2 linked regions of the Blastopirellula marina genome follow. The protein of the gene in region 1 binds, or shares a complex with, the protein of each later gene. Links are inferred from orthologs where the notes say so. Each region holds a gene or a part of one and is shown on either strand. Other genes may lie near its edges.

Evidence for each region.
Region 2: the proteins of tsaE (region 1) and tsaD are in contact, whole or in part, in a crystal structure (PDB 6N9A), measured with the Thermotoga maritima proteins. The link is inferred for Blastopirellula marina from one-to-one orthologs. Residues at the interface, in WP_004082108.1 of Thermotoga maritima: Leu37, Gly38, Lys46, Lys57, Val59, Lys60, Ser61, Thr63, Phe64, Thr65, Leu66, Met67, Val69, Pro71, Tyr82, Arg83, Leu84, Asp86, Asp88, Phe89, Asp93, Ile128, Asp130, Glu131, Arg134; in WP_004082750.1 of Thermotoga maritima: Cys10, Asp11, Arg49, His50, Leu82, Gly84, Gly135, Gly136, Glu154, Thr155, Leu156, Asp157, Asp158, Ser159, Glu162, Asp165, Lys166, Arg169, Leu170, Tyr175, Lys213, Thr214, Leu217, Tyr218, Gln221, Arg222, Asn324.

What each region holds. Positions count from the first base shown.
Region 1 is NZ_PUIA01000035.1:351,349-362,524, reverse strand. The notes cover bases 6,700-9,523. They hold tsaE (tRNA (adenosine(37)-N6)-threonylcarbamoyltransferase complex ATPase subunit type 1 TsaE), read right to left. Parts: upstream 8,435-9,523; coding sequence 7,964-8,434; downstream 6,700-7,963. Other genes in these bases: C5Y96_RS11355 (hypothetical protein), read left to right, coding at 9,076-9,523; C5Y96_RS11365 (hypothetical protein), read right to left, coding at 8,448-8,663; C5Y96_RS11375 (hypothetical protein), read right to left, coding at 7,553-7,927; C5Y96_RS11380 (hypothetical protein), read left to right, coding at 6,904-7,590. Outside these bases: C5Y96_RS11420 (Ppx/GppA phosphatase family protein), read left to right, coding at 1-377; C5Y96_RS11415 (CHAD domain-containing protein), read left to right, coding at 389-1,327; C5Y96_RS11410 (hydrolase), read right to left, coding at 1,324-1,890; ATP-dependent protease subunit HslV, read left to right, coding at 2,211-2,750; ATP-dependent protease ATPase subunit HslU, read left to right, coding at 2,750-4,093; C5Y96_RS11395 (YciI family protein), read left to right, coding at 4,140-4,478; C5Y96_RS11390 (DUF1559 domain-containing protein), read left to right, coding at 4,955-6,013; C5Y96_RS11385 (hypothetical protein), read left to right, coding at 6,179-6,667; more of C5Y96_RS11355, read left to right, coding at 9,524-10,335; C5Y96_RS11350 (DUF1559 domain-containing protein), read left to right, coding at 10,399-11,176. UniProt on the Escherichia coli protein: Required for the formation of a threonylcarbamoyl group on adenosine at position 37 (t(6)A37) in tRNAs that read codons beginning with adenine.
Region 2 is NZ_PUIA01000057.1:361,893-373,145, forward strand. Bases 5,783-8,683 are described here. They hold tsaD (tRNA (adenosine(37)-N6)-threonylcarbamoyltransferase complex transferase subunit TsaD), read left to right. Parts: upstream 5,783-6,672; coding sequence 6,673-7,695; downstream 7,696-8,683. Other genes in these bases: C5Y96_RS18630 (S41 family peptidase), read left to right, coding at 5,783-6,656; C5Y96_RS27625 (hypothetical protein), read right to left, coding at 7,740-8,683. In the rest of the region: C5Y96_RS18605 (sulfatase), read left to right, coding at 1-817; C5Y96_RS18610 (RtcB family protein), read right to left, coding at 852-2,252; lhgO (L-2-hydroxyglutarate oxidase), read right to left, coding at 2,327-3,535; C5Y96_RS18620 (MTH1187 family thiamine-binding protein), read right to left, coding at 3,550-3,882; C5Y96_RS18625 (DUF1207 domain-containing protein), read left to right, coding at 4,079-5,182; more of C5Y96_RS18630, read left to right, coding at 5,313-5,782; more of C5Y96_RS27625, read right to left, coding at 8,684-11,253.

The sequences.
Region 1 (11,176 bases):
ACAGTCAGCTACCAGGCTTCTCGCGTCATGCGCTGGAAATTGTGGCCAATGTGGCGCGGTATCATCGTGGGGCGAACCCCAAGAAGAAGCACACGAACTTCACGCGTCTGAGCGAAAGCGATCAAACGCGGGTCAAGCAGTTGGCGGCCATCTTGCGCGTGGCCGGGGCGCTCGATCGCAGCCACCGCCAGCAGGTTTCCAAGGTGGAAGTTACCAAGCATCCCGACCACGTCTATGTTTCGATCGAGGCGACCGGCGACCCCGAGGTCGATTTGTGGGCAGCCCGATCTCGCACCGAGTTGTTTTGCAAGGCATTCGAAACCGACATTCGGTTCGGGCTGCATCGCCCCGCCGTCGATCGTGTTATGAATGACTAGAGTTTAGCTCCATGGGAAAGAACACCAATTGGCTGGGTACCATCGAACCAGGGCACCCCATTTCTGAAGTGGCCAAGGAAGCGATCAGCACGCGTTCTGCCCGCATGCTCGAGTACTTGCCGCTGGCCGCGAATCGCTGGAAAGAAGATGTCGAGTATGTCCATTATTTGCGGACATGGTCGCGCCGCACGCAGGCCGCACTCCAGTTGTTTGCGACGCTGTTGCCGCTGAAGCGTTCGACGCTCGTTCGTAAGGCAACCCAGAAGCTGCGCAAAGCAGGCGGCGATGCCCGTGATTTGGATGTTTTCACCAGGCGGATTCGCAAAGCCAAGTTCGTTATCGGCGACGACGACAAAGCCGAGGTGCTGACGTTTTTGAAGGGCCTGCGTAAGGCCGCGCAGCCTGCGTTGGTGCAAGCCTGGGAGTGGGCGAAATCAGAAGACCTGGCCAAGAAGTTTGAAGGGGTCGTCCTGCGGACCCGGTGGCGCGAAGTCGCCGAAGAAGAAACGTTGCAGCAGATGGCACCTACGTTGCTCGAACCGCTGGTGGTTCGCTTCTTTCACTTCTCGCAAATGCTGGGCGAATCGCCTGAGTCGCTGCATCAAATGCGAATTGAAGGAAAGAAGGTCCGCTACGCGATGGAGCTGGTCGAAGGGGGCTTTCCCGATTGTTTTCGCGAAGAGCTGTACCCGGCGTTCGAAGAGGTGCAGTCGAAGCTCGGGGCGATCAACGACCATCACATGGCCGTCGAGAAGATCCAACGCTGGCAGAACGAAACGGCCACCAAGAAGTTCCCGGCGTTTCTGTTGCAACTGGCCGACCACGAACGTATCCAGTTCGACGAGAAGGCCGAAGCATTCCGGGTCTGGTGGACCGAGGCCCGAGCCCAAGAGCTGAAAGAGCGCTTCGACCGATACCTGGGCGGGCTCGGCTTGGCACCGATCGCTTAGGGACGCTCTTGGCGTACCAACTGGCTGATCTGCTTAAACTGCGGCGTGCCAGCGACGCGGCACCATTCAAACAGCGCGGCCTCGGTGGTGGTCAGCGTGACGCCGGTCGATTCCATCCGCCGCAAAGCAATCCGGCGATCGTGCTTGTAACGGGAACTCACCGCATCGGTCGCCAGGTAAACATCGTACCCCAGCGAAAGCAGGTCAAGTGCGGTCTGCTGCACGCAGACGTGGGCTTCGATACCGGCGATCAAGATTTTCGGCCGGTTAAGCTCTTCCAGCTTGGCGATCACCGATTGGCAGCTGCTGAAGTGGAGCTTGTCGGGCATGTCGCCCAGCTTGGCGGCTAGTGGCTCGACGGTTGCTCCGAGCCCTTTGCGATACTGCTCGGTACCCAGGGCCGGAATGCCTAAGATCTCTGCCCCATCGAGCAGCCGGCTTGCATTCCAGACAACTTGCTTGGCATCGGGAATCGACGGCAGTAATTTTTCCTGCATGTCGATCATCAACAGCACGGTGTTCTCAGGCGTCATCAACAGCGGATTAGGAAGTGGTTCAGACATAAGGTGTGATGGGGATAGTTTGCGTTTGAATTCGTTCTTAAGCACAGGGGCGCGAAACAAGGTTGAAGTCGTTCGTGCAGTTTTCACTGCGATATGTCGCCCCCTTGGGGCTGACGAAAGAGGCTGGGGGCACACAGTCCTTTTTTCTTTCTCTTATCCGCGCCCATCTGTGTAATTTGTGGTTTATCCTCTTTCTTCTTCCCTCGGTGCTCTCTGTGACCTCTGACGCTAGTCCTAGCCGACTTGCTCAAATTGGGCCACAATACAAAGCCAAGACCTTTAGCCTAGCAATTGCATAGAAAGCTCGCGAGGACACCCTCATGCGAATTCGTTCGACGACCATTCTGGCCGTGCGCCACAAAGGTGAAGTCGCTATCGGCGGCGATGGCCAAGTTACCATGAACACCAGCGTAATGAAATCGGACGCGTCGAAGATCCGGCCTCTGCTGGGCGGGAAAGTGTGGTGCGGTTTCGCAGGCTCCACGGCCGATGCGTTCGCGCTGATGGAACGCTTCGAGTCGTTCCTCAAAGATTTTCCCGGCAACGTCCCCAAGGCTGCGACCGAACTGGCCAAGCAGTGGCGCACCGATCGGGCGATGCGGCGGTTGGAGGCGCTGATGGTGGTGGTCGATGCGAATCAGACGCTGCTGCTCTCTGGCACCGGCGATGTCATTCAACCGACCGACGGCATTCTGGGGATTGGCTCAGGGGGCAACTACGCCACCGCGGCGGCCAAGGCGCTGGTCAAGCATAGCGATCTGTCGGCCGAAGAGATCGTCCGCGAAAGTTTGCTGATCGCCGCGGCGATCGACATTTACACGAACGATAACATCAAAATTCATCGCGTGGAGATGGACTAATGTCACAAGCTAATCAGGAACTCACGCCGCGCGAAATTGTGAAAATGCTTGATGCCGATATCGTTGGGCAGAACGAAGCGAAGCGGGCCGTCGCCATCGCGGTGCGTAATCGATGGCGGCGCAAGCACCTGCCCAAAGAACTGCAGCAGGAAGTTTCGCCGAAGAATATTATGATGATCGGCCCGACCGGCGTGGGGAAGACCGAGATAGCCCGCCGCCTGGCGAAGCTGACCGGGGCTCCGTTTATCAAGGTCGAAGCAACCAAGTTCACCGAGGTGGGGTACTACGGCCGCGATGTCGAAAGCATGGTCCGCGATCTGGTCGAGAACGCAATCGGCATTGTGCGCGAGACCGAGCGCGAAGCGGTGAAAGAGGAAGCCCACCAGCGGGCTCAGCGGCGGCTGCTCGATCAGTTGATCTCTCCCCGCCCTGCCCTTTCGACCGGCGAAGCGGACGAGCAAGAGAAGCACGAGCGTTCGCGCCAGCGGATGAAAGAGATGCTGGAATCGGGCCAGTTGGAAGACCGCACGGTCGAACTAACCGTCGAGCAAAAGGGGACGCCGGTGATGATCGGCGGGATGGGCATGGAGCAGATGGACATGGATCTGCAAGGGATGCTGGAAAAGATCATGCCTAAGAATACGACCCGCCGCGAAATGACCGTGACCCAGGCTCGCACCGTGCTGATCGAACAGGAAACGGAGGCGCTGCTCGATAAGGAACGGATTTACGAAGCGGCAATCGAACTGGCCGAGAACCTGGGAATGATCTTCCTGGACGAGATCGACAAGATTGTCGCTGGCGAAGGGAAAGCCGGGGCTGACGTTTCCCGCCAAGGGGTGCAGCGCGACCTGCTGCCGATCGTGGAAGGCACGACCGTCCAGACAAAGTATGGCTACGTGAACACCGATCACGTGATGTTCGTCGCCGCCGGTGCGTTTCACAAGGTAAGCCCCAGCGACCTGATGCCAGAACTGCAAGGCCGCTTCCCGATCCGCGTCGAACTATCGGACTTGACCAAGGAAGATTTCGTGCGGATTCTGACTGAACCGAAGTCGTCCCTCACGCGGCAATACGTCGAACTGATGAAGACGGAAGAAGTGGCCGTGCGCTTCACGAGTGACGCCCTGGAAGAGATCGCCTCGTACGCGTTTCAGATCAATCAAACGACGCAAAACATCGGAGCCCGGCGGCTATACACGATCATGGAGCGCCTGTTGGAAGAGCTGAGCTTCGAGGCCCCTGACATGAAATACAGCACGGTCGAGATCAACGCCGCGTACGTGAAGCAGCGGCTGGATGACGTGAGCAAGGATGAGGACCTGAGCCGGTTTATTTTGTAGGTGTGTCGCGTTAAAGCCGCGGAATTCTAAGGGAAAGAAGATCATCGTGAAGTATCTCATTTCATTCCCCAGTGCTGCCATGAAGGTACCTGACAGCGAGATGGAAGCGGTCAGTCACGACTCGCATGCCGTTGTTCGCGAGGCGAAGGAAGCAGGCGTCTACGTTTTCGGCGGTGGCGTTGATGAAAGCGTGACGCCTGTTCTCGTATCGGCCGATGGCTCCGTCACTAAGGGAGGCTATACGTGGGCACCTCCGCTCAACGGTGGTTTTCTGGTACTCGAAGTGCCATCACGTGAGGAGGCGATCGCCTGGGCCGCACGTATCGCGAAAGCGTGTCGCTGTGATCAAGAGCTGCGAGTATTCGGGTTTGATTCCGAGTCGTAAGGTCGGAGCATTGCTATGCACCCTGCTAGAGGTCGTTTCACAACCTCCTGAAAACCGAAAAACCAGCGAGTGGTCGTTACCGCCGACTGATATAGCTTCGCTTCGACGCCAACACCAACCGCCAAATAAGCCAAGTCGAAACGGTGATGAGCATGATCAAACGCCGCCAAGGCAACTTCGTTTGAGGCAAATCCGGCTGAAGTCGACACAAAGAATTGCACCGGAAGTCACTGACCCACAATGGACGACTCTCTAGTGGGGTTGAGTTTTCTATAGTGCCTTTCCATCTCATTTTTCGCCTTCTCCTTGTATACTTTGCCCGAAATGCAATTTTTCTTTTCGCATTCTATTGACCCTCCATGCGTTTTTTTGCATATTTATTTAATAGTCCGTAAAGTACTTCCTTTGGGTGTTTTGCAGGCAGTGGTCGTCTTGTTTTATTTCCTTTTCTTTCTCAAATACAAGGCAATTAATCAATGTTCTTATCTCGAAATCGGTACGCGTTTACACTTGTAGAATTGCTTGTTGTGATAGCAATCATCGGTGTACTTGTTGCTCTGTTGTTGCCAGCGGTGCAACAAGCCAGAGAGGCAGCGCGAAGAGCTCAGTGCACGAACCATCTCAAGCAATGGGCACTTGCCGCACACATGCATCACGACACGTACAGCGAATTGCCGGCACTAGGCTCTGGACTTCAAAATCGGGTCAGTTGGATTGTCTATCTTCTTCCATTTATGGAACAAAAGAACATTTCGGAAATGATCAAGGCCGGTGGAACGGCTGCTTCTGTGAACGGAACAACAAACTATAGTTCCGGACCTGCAGTTCCATGGGATACGAACTATAAGCCGTGGGTAACTCGATTTGAAGTTCGCACGTGTCCCTCTGATCCTGAAGGCTCACGGGAAGATGTAGCTCAGCCAGGTGGGCTGAGCTACAGGGCAAATATCGGCGACAGAATTGTTGACTATGCTAGAGCGGACTACATCCAATATTATCGTGGGGCGTTCCGTTTCCGAGATCCATTAAAATTCCGTGACTTTACCGACGGCTTGAGTAACAGCATTCTTCTTGGGGAACGTGCCATCTGTGCGCCAGGCGATGGACGTAACGCCAAGACGGGTACTTATCTTCGGGCTGACAAGCCTGCAGGCTGTATTGCGAACTTAGATCCTAATAACCCCAAACAATTCCAAGCCACGGGAACGGCTTGGGACTTTAGTGGTCGCCGATGGGGTGACGGGACCTTTCTTTACAGTTCGATAACAACCACAGCCCCTCCCAATTCTCCCTCTTGTTTAGGTTGGGGGTCCGGCGAACACAACTTTGCTGGCTATCCTTTGTCAAGCTACCACCCAGGCGGTGCTATGGTGGCATTCGGTGACGGATCAGTTACGTTCATCTCGAATACGATCGATGCAGGAGATCCGACACTATCCATGGCTTCAGCACCACCAGCTGGCGGCGGAAGCAGCTTTGGAGTGATTGGATCACTTGGCTCTATTTCTGGCGGAGAAACAATTCCTGCTTTGTAGGGATTGCTTTTCGCATAACTTTGCCCGATATGAGAATTTCGTTGTGACAAAGCAGAGCCAAAGGTCTCTGTTTTGTTGCACGTCTCAGTTCAAGTTCAGATTTGAAGGCAAACCATTCACGCGATTTGTATATTTCTCCAAATAATTAACAGGGCATGAGCAGTGATGAAATCATTCGTAGGATCAAAAGGGAGAATTGCTTTTCCGCTTCTAGTCGGATTTATTTGTCTTGTTCATCTCACTGGATGTTCCTCCTCGGGGTTAGATGTTCAGCCAGTAACGGGAACAGTGACAATCGATGGAAAAGAAGTGGGAGGCGCCATGGTTATCTTTAAGCCCAAAATGGAAGGCAAGACTGCATCTGGGATAACGTTAGCGAATGGAAGTTTTCAGCTTTTCACCTTGAATGCCGATCGAGATGGTGCCTTAGAGGGCGAGTACGTGGTGTTGATCTCGAAAACCATTGAGGTCGATGAGAAAGGAAACGAGATTGACTACGACAGCATGCAGAATCTCGATCCTCTTGCTCCTCTCCAAAAACCAGGGAAAACGGTTTTCTTGATTCCTGAAAAGTATGCAGCCGTAGATTCTTCTGAGTTATCGGTCACGGTTCAACGTGGTAAAAACCATTTCGATTTTAGTCTTGAGCGGTGATGCTTGGCAGCATAAGACCGCTTGGTTTTGAGGTTCATCCCCTTCTTTTCATTTTATGTGTGACATAGCCACTAAGCATGATCGCTCTAAATTGGTTTCTCAATCGAGTGACGAAGTTGCCTTTTATGTGCCTCTGCTTGGCTTTGGCTGCCCAAGTTGCTAATGCCCAAGTGATCGGCCAGGCTGAAATCGGGCCAAACGGGTGCGGGCCTTGTGCTGTCGTCAATAGTCTATCGATGGCAAAAAATGCCAAAGTGTTGGCCTTGCTCGAAGGGGATAGTCTTCAGGATCAGGCCCAGTCCTTCATCAACGATTTTGGCGACGGAGAATCCATTCCGTACGGCGCGCGGAGAGCGGCTTACACCAAAGAGAACGGAGTCGCTGACGTCGATTTGCTGCAAATGTTGCAAAAGATATGGCCGCAAAATCAAACGCCCAGCGTCTCGGGCACCTACCTTAACCGCGAAGATGACGAGTCGCCTGAAGAGTTTGTCAAGCGTTGCCACGCTTTGATGTCCGCATCGATCGACCGGGGCTTCCATCCTTTGCTGAGTGTTCGCGCCATGGCTGCCGAGCATAACAAGAAGGATGACAAGTATGAATGGAACAGCAAAGGTGGGCACTGGATCGCCATTCATGCGGTGGGTGAAGTCACAAGCGATCAGCGCGGTTTCACGTTTTCTTTCTCGGATTCTTTGTCGGGAAAGATTTGCACAGGCTACCTGTATATTGACCTGGAACGTCCTGCCGTTGTTCCACTCGACTTTACGGCCGACGACAAGGGAACCGAAAAGTGGAATTGGGTTAGCAACAGTAAGACGTTGACTTTGATTGCCCCGGACATGCCTTTGGGGACAAAGAGAGCGAAATGGCATGAAAGGACGTTTATTGCCGTTCGTTATCTGATCTCTGCGGAAGATTAATTGGCCGGCGGCACTTGATCCAATCAATCGCGTATGGAATCGGTTGCGGCTGCCAGGTGCCGATTTCCTCGTGCGTTGTCTTGTCCCAAACGCAAATCACCTCGATGTCCGGGTCGAGCTGCACGCCGAACTGGATGGGACCTTGCTGGCAGATGGCCCACAGGTCGTCAGTTCCATCGGTGTTGCGATAGAACGTGAACGACCTGGCAAGGCTCGGAAGTTGGTTGTATAGCTCCGAGAAGAAGTCTTGCCCGAAGCCTTGGTACCGCCCGGTGGCCTCGGCGTGGCTTTCTTCCACGAAGTTCAGCGAGGCAGGCAAGAGTTCAGAGCGGTTCATGGCCCAATCCTTGGTCTATCGGATTTGGCGAAAGAATTACAGCGCGTCCTTCACCAGCAGCGGAACGTTTTCCAAGTCGGCCCCGACGGACGAGATCGTGAACTGCCGGGCCGTTTCTCCCAGCACTTCGATATCGATCCGCAGGTAATCGTGGGGCAGGCAGTTGACGACGCGGTCGGCCCATTCCAAAAGGGTGATCCCTTCGGAGTCGAAGTATTCTTCCGGGCCGAGTTCCAGGAACTCGTCGTCGTCTTTGATGCGGTAGACGTCGAAGTGGTAGAGTGTTTTGCCGCCAAAGTAGCGCTGCATGATGACGAACGTCGGGCTAATGACATCTTCGGCCGGGATGCCCAGCTTATCGGCCATCGCTTTGACCAACCGCGTTTTGCCGGCACCCAGCGTGCCGTTTAAGGCCACGACGGTGCCTGGCGGGATGGCATCGGCCAGAATGCTTCCGAGCTTGGCGGTATCGTCTTCGCTGGTGGCTTCCCAGGTAATGGTGCTCATGGCGGCTTGCTAATTAACGGTGCGAAAAACCTTCAGGCTTGAGGGGCAGCCGCTGGCCCGATTCGTCCAGCAGGTACATTTTGGTGCCTGGTTGCATGGTTCCTATTTTTGTCACTCGCGTTGCTTCCGTCCATTGGGCTTGCAACGGGTCGGCTTCTGCCGCAGGGACAGTGAATAGCAGTTCAAAATCTTCGCCGTTGTCGATCTCGGGGCCTTCTCCTTTCGGCAATTGTCCATGGTCACACGACGCATTCGTCGATTACGTGAAATGGCCAGGCATCGTGAAATGCCTTGTCTATTTTACTGTCTGACCGGTCATGGATTTATTTCATTAGTTTTCAATGGTTTCTTCTTTGTCGTTGTGGGGTGAAATAATGATATCACGTGACAATGGCATTAATGTTCGATGAATGCGTTCGTTCTGGCTGGACGAAATAATGGCAATGGTTACCTTGTACGTTCACGTGCTGATGACTGGAAGTCAAATTTGTTGATTAAGCCAGGGGTGTTGATTTCGATCGGCGCGCCCCTTGATTCGTGCGTTGCAATCGTTTGTTTGTGGCTTGCTTAACGGATCGAATGGACTTGAGAAGTCATTGTGCTTCTTGCGTTTCGCACTCCCTCCCCTAGCGATGAACTTCATGCCAAAACGTTCCTCGATTTCGCCGTCGCGACGCAGTTTTCTTTCGGTAACCCCCCTGGCAAGCATGGCGTTGCTGTCCGGTGGCTATGCATGGGGCGATGATTCAACCACGCAAACGCGGACACCCTACGCTGATATCGATTGGGATTCCGTTGAGGCGATTGGCGGGGTTACGCACGCCCATTGCCGGTCTCAGCGTTCGCTTGACATGCTTTGCCGCCGAGGGCTTCGGCACTTGGCGATCTCCAACTACTATCCTTCCGCTCCTTGCAAGCCAGACGAGCGAATTGGCCAATACAATGTTGGCCAAGATTTCTGCACCATCCCAGGCGAAGGCTACGTTTATCGCCAGTTTCGCTGGAACGAAATCATTCAAGATCCCAAGTTGGGTTGGTACGACAAACTGCCGGTGTCGTTGCAGGAAACGATTCCATTTGAAGTCGGGGGACCTTGCTTCACGCAGATTCCATCCGATGTCGTGATCTGCCCCAATGCTGAACATCACTCGATGACCGATTCAAATGGTCATTTCAATGCGGTCGGTTCCGAGTTCTGCAGCGGCACATTCGATGCTCGTAGCAAGTACATGCTCAATAAGTATGGCTACAAGATGGGAACCGGCATGCCTTGGAAAGAAGCTTTTACAAGAATGTTCGCGGATCTTCAGTTTGCCGACGGCGGCGGCGTGACGATCAATCATCCAACCTGGAGCGGCACTTCGCATGAACAATTGCTTGCTTTGCTTGATTTTGATCCCCGCGTTTTAGGAATCGAGATCTGGAACAATACGGCCGAGATGCTAAACGGCAAAGGATGGTCGCTATCAGAGTGGGACACCATTCTGGCCAGCGGGCGTCGCTGCTACGGCTTTGCGGTTTCCGATCATGCTCATAATTCGGATCCGGATTTCCGTGGGCAAAACGTCCTTTTGGTCGATGCCAAGACGCCAGCGAAGGATCTGCCGGCGGCCTGCTTGAGAGCGTATCGCAATGGCAATTTCTACGCTTCGCTCAAGGGGCGGATCAAATTGACTCGCTTGGAAATAACCAACGGGCAACTTCGAGTTGAAGTCTCTACGCCATGTAAGATTCGCGTCGTATCTGCCAAGGGGAGACTGCACGAGCAGTCGGGCCAGGTTTGCCATTGGAGTTTACCAGAGGGTTCGGCCGTGCTGGGAAAACACACGTACCTGCGCGTCGAGGCGGCAGAAATAGATGGTGACGACCAGATCTTTTCTCAGGCGTTGCCTTTGGCATAGCAATGATTCGGCGGATTTGTAAAGCGTTTATCACTTTCAGTTACTACGTTTTAGAAGAGAGCAATGAAAGTCACTAAAAAGAAATCGGCGTTTACCTTGGTGGAACTGTTGGTAGTCATTGCGATTATCGGCGTTCTTATTGCCTTGCTTCTGCCGGCCGTGCAACAGGCTCGCGAGGCGGCTCGCCGTACCCAGTGCAACAACAACCTGAAGCAATTGGGATTGGCGATGCACAACTACCACGACACCTTCCAGTCACTGCCGGCTGGTTGGATTGATGTGGGTAGCAGCAACAACTACATGGGCTGGGGAACGTTCCTGTTGCCGTTTGTCGAACAGTCGGCCCTGTACGACGAGATGAAGGCGGCCGGTGCTTACAAGCAGGCCTGGTTCAATATCACCGCCATGGATCCTTTCGCGAAAACGGTCGTGGATGCGTTCATCTGCCCTTCAGATCCTTCCGGTGGACTGAACAGTCACCTGCATGACTATGGCAAGTCGAACTATACCGGTGTCGGTGGTGCTCACTATCTGAAGGGAAGCGGTGCCAACGGGACTTTCTACGACAATTCCTTTGTTAAGTTCCGAGATATGACCGACGGTTTGAGCAATGTTGCCATGGTCGGTGAACGCAGCACCCTGTTGAAGTCCGGTTGGACGCAAAAGAAAGGAACGCTTTGGATTGGCGGCAGCACCAGCAGTGAGTACTACTTGAACAACGCAATCGTGTCTTCTGGTTATTACTCGATCAACGGTGCGGCAGGTTCCTTCAACTTTACCAGTGCCCATCCTGGCGGAGCGATATTTCTGTTCGGGGATGGTTCGGCTCACTTTCTGAGCG
Region 2 (11,253 bases), on another replicon or contig:
AGAGTGGTTTGATCTTTATCCCGAAGACGAGCTAAAAGTGCCTGAGATCATCGCTGACGACCGCGCGGATACGCCACGTTTTAGCTGGTACTTGCACTGGAAGCTGCCGGAACCTCGATTGAAGTTCCTAAAAGACGCTGATCAGTGGAAGAACTTGACACGCAGCTACCTCGCATGCACAAGCTTTGTCGATGCCCAGATCGGCCGCGTGATGGCAGCGCTCGAAGAAAACGGATACGCCGACAACACCGTTATCGTTCTGTGGTCGGACCATGGTTGGCACATCGGCGAGAAAGAGATCACGGGCAAGAATACCTTGTGGGATGACGGTACCCGCGTGCCCCTTATTTTCGCTGGTCCTGGAGTTACCGAAGGCCAGCGTTGCACCCAGCCTGCCGAGTTGCTTGACATTTACCCAACGCTGAGCGACCTGGCCGGTTTGCAACAGCCTGACGGCCTGGAAGGACATTCGCTCACGCCCCAATTAAACGATGCCGGCACGAAGCGTGAATTCCCTGCCATCACAACCCACAATCATGATAACCATGGGATCCGCACTGAGAATTGGCGGTTCATCCAGTACGCCGATGGCTCGCAGGAACTGTACGACATGCGATCCGATCCCAACGAATGGACCAACCTGGCCAGCGACAAGCAGTACGCGGCAGTCATCGAAGATCTCAGCAAATTCCTGCCGGCGACAAGTAAGATGCCAGCTCCCGGTAGCCAGCATCGTGTGTTGACCTACACCGATGGAATCGCTATTTGGGAAGGGGAAAAGATCGAAAAGGATGCCCCGATTCCAGAAATCGACTAGTGGCAAGTTAGCAGAAGTGAAGCCATAGGCCGAGTTAATCCTCGGCCCGGCTTCCATCTCCGCACATTTTAACGATCTTCGGATCGAAGCGTCCTATGATGTCGACCAGATCTCTCTGAGCAGCCATCACTTCGTGGATGTCTTTGTAGACACCCGGTACTTCGTCGGAACCGGCGGATAGAATGTGCACTCCTTTGGCCTTTAGTTCCTGTCGCGTGTTCTGAATGCGGAACGTATCGTTCGCTTTCTTCCGCGACATGCACCGACCTGCGCCATGCGACGCAGAGTCGAAGCTACTCGCTTCTCCTTTACCACGCACCACGAACCCAGGCGTTCCCATCGAACCTGGAATAACACCTAGCACTCCGTTACCGGCCGGGGTTGCACCTTTGCGGTGGACAATCATTTCACGTCCAGCGTGCATTTCCTTCCAGGCAAAGTTGTGATGGTTCTCGACTCCAGCAACAATCTCAGCACCAACCAGCTGACTTACCAGGCGATGGATCACTTCATGATTTGCCGCCGCATAGCGTCCCATCAGGTTCATGGCTTCCCAGTACTCCTGACCTTCTTCACTATCCAGCGTCAACCACGCCAGATTTTTCAATGCTTCGTACTTCTTCGGCAACTTCGTGCGCGCAATGTTGCTATAAGTACTGCAAACGGCCGCGCCTGCACCACGGCTTCCACTATGGCTCAACAGTGCAACGTACTCGCCTGGTTTCAAATCGAACGAATCATCTGATACATCGCCTTCGCTGATCGTCAGCACACCGAATTCCACGAAGTGATTCCCGGAACCGGACGTTCCCAACTGCTGCCATGCCTTGTCCTTCGACTGGCGAGTCACCTTCGAGATGTTCCAGTTTTCGTCCATCACGTCGTGCTGCTGCGGCTTCTGATGGACCGAACCGACACCGAACCGCGTTCCCTTTTCGAGCGCAAGGCAGTAGTCCTCAAACCGGGAATCAAGCGACTCCAGCTTCGTGTCCAAGACGCTTAGCTTCATGCGGCACGCGATGTCGACACCAACCGCGTACGGCACAACAGCCCCTTCCATGGCCAAAACACCACCGATTGGCAGGCCATATCCCACGTGCGCATCCGGCATCAGAGCAGCACCCGAAACGTATGGCAACTTACAGGCTTCGCGCATTTGCGCATGAGCCATCTCGTCGATGTCGTCACCCCAGGTACGGTAGTCAACCTTTTCACGCAGTGGTTCGATAGTCGGGTCTTCCGTCAACACAGCGGCCAACGGACCGTAGCAAGGATCGTTCACATACGCGTTCGGCGCAGCGAGAACTTCCTTCACCTGCCGCTTTAAATCGGCACCGCGCAGGCCATGCGTGGTCGCGGCGCTCGATACGGCTTTAACTGCTTCGGTCAAAGCGTATTCCGGAACTCCCAACTGCGTTAATTGACGACGATTCATGACGTCTCCTCTTTATTCCGTTCATTTCCTTATTTGAACGCATTAGTCCCCATTGGTCGCCTGAAGGTTCACGCCTACGCATCCAAAACATCGGCCGCCTTTTCGGCAATAAAGGCACCAATATTCAAAGAAGCGGTCGCAGCTGGACTCGGAGCATTGAGAACGTGGATAAAATTGCCTTCCTTTTGAATAACAAAATCGTCGACTAATGATCCATCCTTACGTAACGCTTGTGCTCGCACACCAGCCGGGGCAGCGATCAGGTCCTTAGCACGTACGGCAGGAACAAGGCGTTGCAGCGAGGCGAGAAAGGCTGACTGGAAATAGGATCGTCGAATCTCTTCGAAGCCGACACTCCAATGTTTCGCGGCAAGTTTATGAAGGCCACGATACCCGACGGCATCCCAAAGATCCCGTAAATTGACATCCCATTTTCGATACCCTTCGCGAGCAAATGCCAGAACCGCGTTCGGGCCACATTCGACACTTCCGAAAATTGTCCGCGTGACATGGATACCCAAGAAGGGAAACGCAGGATCCGGTACCGGGTAAATCAGATTTCGACACAAATGCTGTGCCTTCTCGGAAAGCTCGTAGTATTCACCTCGAAATGGAACGATTTTCACCTCGGGCTGTTGGCCGCACATTTTGGCGACTCGATCGCTTTGCAGCCCAGCACAGTTGACCACCAGCGACGCTTGAAATGCTCCGTTGTTCGTTTCGAGAATTACCTGTTTTTTGACGTGCGTAACGCCTAGCAAGCGAGTATTCGTATGAATCTCGCCGCCGTGTTCAAGGATGAGTTCACACAACCGAAAGCAAACGCGACGATAGTCGATAATGCCGGCATTTTTAACTTGGACGGCTGCAATTCCGCGGCAATATGGTTCAATGGCCCGCAGTTGATCGACATTCAACTTGACGCAATCGACCCCATTTTTTTGCCCCCGCTGGTAGATATCATCCAGGCGTCCAAGCTCGCTTTCTTCGGTCGCGACAATTACCTTGCCGCAGATTTCGTGTGGAATATCATGCTGCTCGCAGAAGTTCTGCATCGCCAATCGCCCCTCGCGACAATTGATCGATTTCAACGAGCCAGGCTTGTAGTAGATGCCTGAATGTAACACACCGGAGTTACGACCAGACTGATGCTGCGCGAGCACCTTCTCTTTCTCCAGAACGATAACCTGATGATCGGGAAAACGACGCGTGATCTGGTAAGCGGTCGCCAGGCCGATAATTCCGCCTCCCACCACACAAACGTCTACTTCAGGTGTATCCATACTTGGGCCGATTTCTATTCCGATTTGCTGGAAGCTTGAATCGTCTTCAAGGGCACATCCACCTTTTCCAAGACACTATTCACCTTCGAATCGAGCCTACCTTGGTAGCCTCGGCGATAGTCCAGCTTGGCTGTGCAGGTTATGCGATCGCAGTCTTCAGACATGGCCTCTAGACATTTCTGCAACACCGCTAGCACCTGTTCGATTTCCCCCTCGATGATAGTGCCCATCGCATGCAAACGGTAATCGAGTCCGCTAGCAGCGATTATTTTCAAACTTCGCGCGACGTATTCGCTCACGGAATCTCCCTTATTAAGCGGAGACATACTGAATTCTAAGAGAACCATGGAAGACGTTTCTTGCCTTAAAAAAACGGGGGATCAGATTTAGTTTACCGATGCACTATTTTGATAAAAAGTGATCTTGGGGTCCGCCTTGCACCTCGTTACACTTCGCTGTCATCCTCGGTACCCGATTATGCCGATAAGCATGGTTATCGCGGATGTATTAAACAAAATGCTATCAGGTACTCCCCACCTTGCGATGATATTTCACGTCCGGTTCATAGTCATTCTGATTCTCAGCAGTCTCGCGCTGCCTTCACTGGCTAGTGCGCAGACCGGACTTGCCTGGCCTGATCCGACGAACATATTTCCGGGCCAACGATCCCAGTACCTGGAACCCATTCTCGATTTTCCCACAGATGAGCGGGCACCTCAAATCCAGGCGGTCGCCTACGAAAATCCGTTGGGACAGCCAATCATTAATGGTGGCCTGACGATGATCAATCAGCCAGGTCCCGGTCAGTCGCAGTGGATCGAGCCTACCTATTCAGATTCATACTACGAACGACCACTCGCGATGGTCGAAGAAGATGCCCCATACGAATGGTCTATCTTACCTGCTGGTATGGTCTATAAGTCATATCTGACTGGACAGAAAGAATCTCGCCTCTCAGCACAACTGATCAAAATCACCGACGATAACTCGATGCTCGACGGTAATCTGGGTGGTCGTTTTGGTGTTTTGCGATACGGTCGCGATTCGTCTTTTCTTTCAGACGGTATTCAATGGGATGTCGAAGGCTCTGCTCACGTTCGGCTTGACATTCCCGAGGACGTCGACGTTCGATCAGTGGATTTTCGTGCCGGCACTCAGCTCACCTGGAGCTACGCCGACAATCCACGCCATCGCTCGCGATTCGGCTACTACCACCTAAGCTCTCACTTGGGTGACGAGTTCCTGCTGAAGAACCCAGGCTATGACCGCCTGAACTACGCACACGACCTGCTCATCTTTGGGCATTCCTACTACTTCACTACCAAGCTGCGAGTCTATGGCGAAGTGGGCTGGGCGTTCTACCATTTAGTCGCCGACCCCTGGGAATTCCAATTCGGTGTTGAATGGGCTCCCAACGAGCGAACCGGCCCTTGGGGCGAACCTTTCCTGGCCGTGGGTACGCATCTACGTCAGGAAGTAAATTTCGGCGGAAGCTTTGTCGTGCAAACTGGTTGGGCCTGGGTGGGGGACATTCCAGGCCGTACCCTACGCATGGGGCTTCATTATCACAACGGCGATAGCACTCAGAATTCGTTCTACAACAATTTTGAGCAGCAAATCGGATTCGGTATCTGGTACGACTTCTAATCACCGGCTCATCAGTCTTTCAATTGCCGCATTTTTCCCTGGGTCCTATAATTTCTCCCAGGTCATACTTGCGCGCAGCTGAACCCTATTCGCGCTAGTCCATCAGTCATTCAGGTGAGGATGTCATTCCATGCCATGGAAATACCGCTTCTTGTTCGTTCTGATTGCTACCCTCGGAGCGTCCAACTTCTTATCCGCCGCGGAAGTCGCTAAAAGCGAATCCCCCACTGATCCTGAAAATGTCTATGCGAATGTCGACGAAGAGTACGTCGAGCTAATTCAACTGTTCGCGGATACGCTTGATCAGGTCGACCGAAACTACGTCAAGGACGTCGATCGTCGAGCGCTGATGGAAGCCGCCATTCGAGGCGTGATCTCTAAGCTCGATCCCTATTCCAATTACATCGCACCGGAAGACCTCGAACGGTTCAAGACTGGCGTGGACAGCGAGTTCGGTGGTATCGGCATTCAAGTTTCAACCCGGGACGGGCACCTGGTGGTGACCAGCCCACTGTTTGGTACGCCAGCCTACGCAGCGGGGATTATCGCTGGTGATCGCATTACCCATATCGAAGGGGAAGAGACCAAGGGCCTTTCGATCGACGATGCGATTAAGAAGCTGAAAGGGCCAGTGGGAACCGAAGTCACCATGACCGTTTATCACCCCAGTACCTTCACGAGCGAAAAGGTGAGCGTCCGTCGCGAAATGGTCCAGATTGAAACAGTGATGGGGGACGAACGCCTGGAAGGCGGAAACTGGGACTACATGTTCGATCATGCCGACAAGATCGGCTACGTGCGGGTCTCTGCATTCAGCCGCCACACTGCCGATGATCTGCATAAGGCAATTACACGCCTGCTGGATGACGGCATGAAGGGCCTTGTACTCGATCTACGGTCTAACCCTGGCGGTCTTTTGACTTCAGCGGTCGAGATCTGCGACATGTTTATCGAAGACGGAAAGATTGTCAGCACCGAGGGACGCAATTCCCCCAAACGTGTCTGGACGGCCGAAAAGGAAGGAACTTTGCCCGATTTTCCGATGGTCGTCTTGATTGACCACTACAGCGCCAGTGCCAGCGAAATCTTGTCGGCCTGCCTGCAAGACCACGACCGAGCAACGATTATCGGCGAACGAAGCTGGGGCAAGGGAAGCGTCCAGAACATCATTGAACTCGAGGAAGGCAAAAGCGCCCTGAAGCTTACGACAGCCGGTTATCAGCGTCCCAGTGGCGAAAAGATCCACCGATTCGAAGGGGATACCGAAAGCGACAAGTGGGGCGTTTCCCCAGACGACGGAATGGACGTAAAGATGAGCCGTGAACAGAAAGTGGCTTACCATACCTACCGTCGCTTGCGGGATCAGGATACGATCATTCCACACCCGCCTGCCCCACAACCGGATCTTTCGGAAATCGACCCGGTATTAAGCAAAGGGCTTGAACAACTGAAGGCGGAGATTTCATCTTCCTGAACCGCACGCTCAAGCGATGAAAATCCTGACGATCGAATCGACCTGCGACGAGACTGCAGCCGCCGTTATTACCGATGATCTCCAGGTGTTATCCTCGGTCGTCGCCTCGCAGGATGAGCTTCATCAGAGGTTTGCCGGCGTCGTTCCAGAAATCGCGGCTAGAGCCCACTTGGAACGCTGCTTGCCCGTCATCGACGAGGCAATCCGGAAAGCCGATATCGAACTAAAAGATATCGATGCCGTTGCGGTCGCCAACATGCCAGGTCTTGCTGGCTCACTTCTAGTGGGCGTTACGGCAGCCAAAACCCTGGCCTGGCTGCTCGGCAAGCCGCTGATCGGAATCAATCACCTCCAAGGGCATATCTATGCCTGCCAGGTGGCCTTCCAAAAGCCGATTTTCCCTTGCATCGGGCTGATTATCAGTGGCGGCCACTCGACGATTTACCACTGCAAGAGTCCGTTCGATTTCGAACCACTGGGGGGCACGATCGACGACGCCGCTGGTGAGTCCTTTGACAAAGTCGCTTCGATGCTTGGCCTTCCCTACCCAGGCGGCCCTTCGCTCTCGAAGTGTGCTCTGAACGGTAACCCCAAAGCGTTTGCGTTTCCTCGCCCGTTTCTAAACGACTCTTCGCGTCTCGACTTCAGCTTCAGCGGATTAAAGACAGCCGTACGCTACGAAATCGCTGGCCCTGGTGCAGTCAACTTCAAGTCGCTGGAAATTGACGACCAGCGTAAAGCGGACATTGCTGCCAGCTTTGAACAGGCGGTCATCGACTGCCTGGTTGGTAAAACGATGCAGGCCATGAAGAAGACCGGAATTCAGCGGATCTGCGTAGGAGGGGGCGTCGCGGCCAACAAGCGATTCCGTGCGGCACTAGAAGAAGAAGTCGCCGCAGCCGGTGGCGAGCTACTGATCGCTCCTATGCATCTATGCACAGACAACGCGGTCCTGGGTGCCATCGCCGTAGAAAAAATAAAAGCCGGGCAGGTCGATGATCTCTCGCTCGACGCACTACCCGGCTTAATTCGTAATTAGGGGCTCAATCTTCTAAGATTTTGCCCCTGGGCCAACCAGCGAAACTAGTTGACGTTGGTATTGGTCATGGCCCCCGTGTTCGTACCCTGGAAGGTGTACGAGGTCACTTCGCCGATCGACGAGAACAACGGCGTACCATTGAATCGCACATAGCGACGGTCGGCCGAAACCACGGCGAATGCCGAGAAGTTTGCACCTTCCGGAAGGGTCGTGATCACAGGACGATAACCCACCGAGTTTCGGACGCGACGAACAAAATCGTTCGATCCTTCCTCAACATCGGCAACGTATTCTTCCGAAGCAGTCGAGCCTTCAGCGGCATTGTTCAATTTGGCAGCGATCAACTCGCGAGTCATAGCCGCTTGAGTCTCTACAGCAACCTGAACCTGCTGTTCAGACAGGCTTTCCTTCCGGCGGCCTTCCGGCACAGTGAAGGTCACAAGAGCACCGTCCTTGCCAAGCTGCAACTGCTGACGTTCGTGGCGCTGATCCTCAGTACCGTAGTTGGTGAACACGTCCACTGTGATCTTGCTGGCAGTCACATCGCCCCAGACCTTACGGACGAGCATCTTGTAGTCACCCTTGAAACCCTTGGGGACAACATAGACTTCGTAGGCACCATCAGTACCGGCATCGGCCAGGGACGAAACAGCATCGCCCAGGAAGATACCGCCCGAGATGGTTCGAGGATTGTGCTGCGAGCAGACGCTTCCGCTAGGCTCTTCGACGATCAAGTCGAGATCCGATTCGCCCGACCAGGTCACCTTTACGATCGCATCGCGAACGAGTGCTTCTCGAATGCTTTCGTTGAACCGTTCGGCCACGTCATTTTTCTTTTCCGCCAGCAACTTCTGAAGCTGAGCTTTCGCAGTATTGAAAGCTTCCTGACGGATATCGAGATGCTCCTTCGGCCATTCCTGCGAGAGAATACCGATACAGGCCCATCGAATGGCATCTTCGTCTTCCAGACGCTTTGCAGCTTCCAAGCCCCAGGAATAGGGTTCAGGTCGCAGCGGCTCCATTTGGGAGACGTCTTGGTAAAGCTTTAACGCACGGGCATCCAGGTCCAGTCGCGTCATCAACTGTGCAACGACCAGCATGTGATTCGGGCCACCCGAGAAATCGATTGCACTCATCAAAGCACGTTCGATGTCTTGCTTTGGAGCATGGTCCAATTGCATGGCCAGGGCCATTGCTTCGTACATCCAAGGTTGAAGCTGACCGTCACGCAGAGCGAGTTGAATGACCCCGGTCACATCGCTGTAACGCTTGGCGGCCATCGCACGACGAACTTCGCTTCGCACGGCAGCTGCAGGAATCGTGGCTTGCGAATCAAAAGCTCGTTCCCACGCCTGAAGCCGAGTTTCGCCTTCGTTGACCTGGAGAATGAAAGCTTCCTGCTGGGCTTCAGCCGGCTTGGACGAAGCGTCAGCAGCTGGCTCTTGTGCGGGCTTCACGTCCTCGACTTTGGAGACAGCCTTTTCGTCGGCCACGGCAAACACACCACCGCCACCGCCGCCGAAACCATTGTTACCGCCGCCACCGCCAAAGCCGTTACCGCCACCGCCACCGCCGATACCACCGCCGACGCCGTTACCGCCGCCACCAAGGGTACCGATCTGAGCGGAAACTGGCAGCACGAGGTCGGCCACTGGATACACTTTCGTGATCAGTTCGCTCTCGGCTTCTTCTGGAGTAGTGATCATCAGCACTTCGTTGGCCACGATGTACGTCAGGTCCAATTCTTTCAGCATCAGACGCAGAGCAGAGCGAAGCGAAATACCTTCGATGTTACGGGTGACAGGCGTGTCGGTAGATAGACCAACGTCTTCCAGTGCTCGGTTATCGATCTGAATTTCGATACCGTGCAACTGCTTCAGATATCCCACCACTTCTTCCAGCGGCGTGTCGATAAACTGGATCTTGGTCTCGGATTCGAGTTGTTGGAAGATCTTTTGCTCGGCACTTCCCGTCGAAGCCAAGTCGACCGAACCATATTTTTCCTTACGATAGTAAATCTCTTCCCAGAATTCAGCATCTGGGTAGACGATTGGTGGTTCGTCTGGGAATGGAACACTGGACTTTTCAGCTTCGAACATCGTGTCGACAAATCGCTGATATCGCAGTTCCTTCAGAGCCGTGATCGAACGATAGTTACCGACGATGGTAGCAATCTCAACGCCTGCGACGGCAGCCTGATTGTAAGGGTCCATCGCTCGGACTTCTTGAGCACTGAGCAGGGCTTCGCTGTACTTACCTTCGTCCATCAACGCATCAAACATTTCCATGATGACACGAGCACGTTCTTCGTCACGAAGTAGCTGCTCGGTCAGAGCGATGCGTTCACGAGCGATCGCTTCTCGCTCGGCTGCCTCTGCACGGCGAGCTTCCACTTCCACCGCACGGGCAGACGATTCACGAATTGCGGCGATAATCTGGTTACGCAAACGAGCACGCACATCTGGGCTGAGATCTGGAGCACGTTCGACGTTATCCAGAAGCAGCTTCAATGCATTGCGTGTCCCATCAGGATCCGTGGTCATTCGACCACGAGCAGCGGCCAAACGATTGGTCACTTCTGCTTCGATGATACGAGCACTACGAATGGTGTTCAGATCAACCTCATTCAGAAACTGACCGTCATCTTCGCCAAGCGTCAGCGGTGCGGCCGAATCGTCCGATCCATCGTTCTGGAAAGCCACAAAGTGAACGGGAATACGACGGACCGAGGCACCACGATCAACGGGAGCCTTTTCTTCGGTCTTCGTCTTTTCATCGGACTTAGCAGCCGCCTTGGCGACAGCTTGAGCCCGCGGATGTCCTGGATCGATTTCCATGGCGGCTTGTGCCAGACGTGCAGCACCAACTTTGTCGCCAGCAGCGAGAGCCTGACCACCCAGCTTTGCGTATTGGTCGGCGGAAGCCATCAACACACTGGCCGTTTCGCGAAGACCGCCGGAACCCACTGTCGGCAGGTTCAGTCCATCATCTTTACGAGCCAGTTCGATCAACTGCGGCAAGTAGGCCTGATCATCATTGGTAGCTTCTGGTTTTCCGGTCCAAGTCCGAGCGAAAGCACCACTACCTTTAACTTCGACGCTCACTACGCCATCGGTGTCGAGCACACCCACGACGATTGAGTCGCGATCCGCACGCAGCGGCGGAAATTGTTTTGGGAAGGATTCAACTACGTTGGCCGAGAACTTGGCCGAAGCTGGCCAGATAACCGGCGTGGTCGCGGCGGCAGCCAAGCGAACGCCAGCTTCTTCCGATGGAGTTTCGCGATTATCAACTTCAACCATGCCGCCGGAGTGATTTGCCAAGGTAGCCAGAACTTCGATGTTACGCTCTGGTCCAATTGCCAGCGAGTTCAGCGCCACTTTGTTGCGGCGTAGCGTGCCAACGACTTCTTCTAACTCAGTCGGCGAGAGGAAATTTGCTTTGCTATTACCATCGCCGATATAGACAATCGAGCGATTCAATTTGCCAGACTTCGTGAAGACCGAAACAGCGTCTTCAATCAAAGTTTCCAGGTCAGTCGCCCCCAGAGGAGCACGC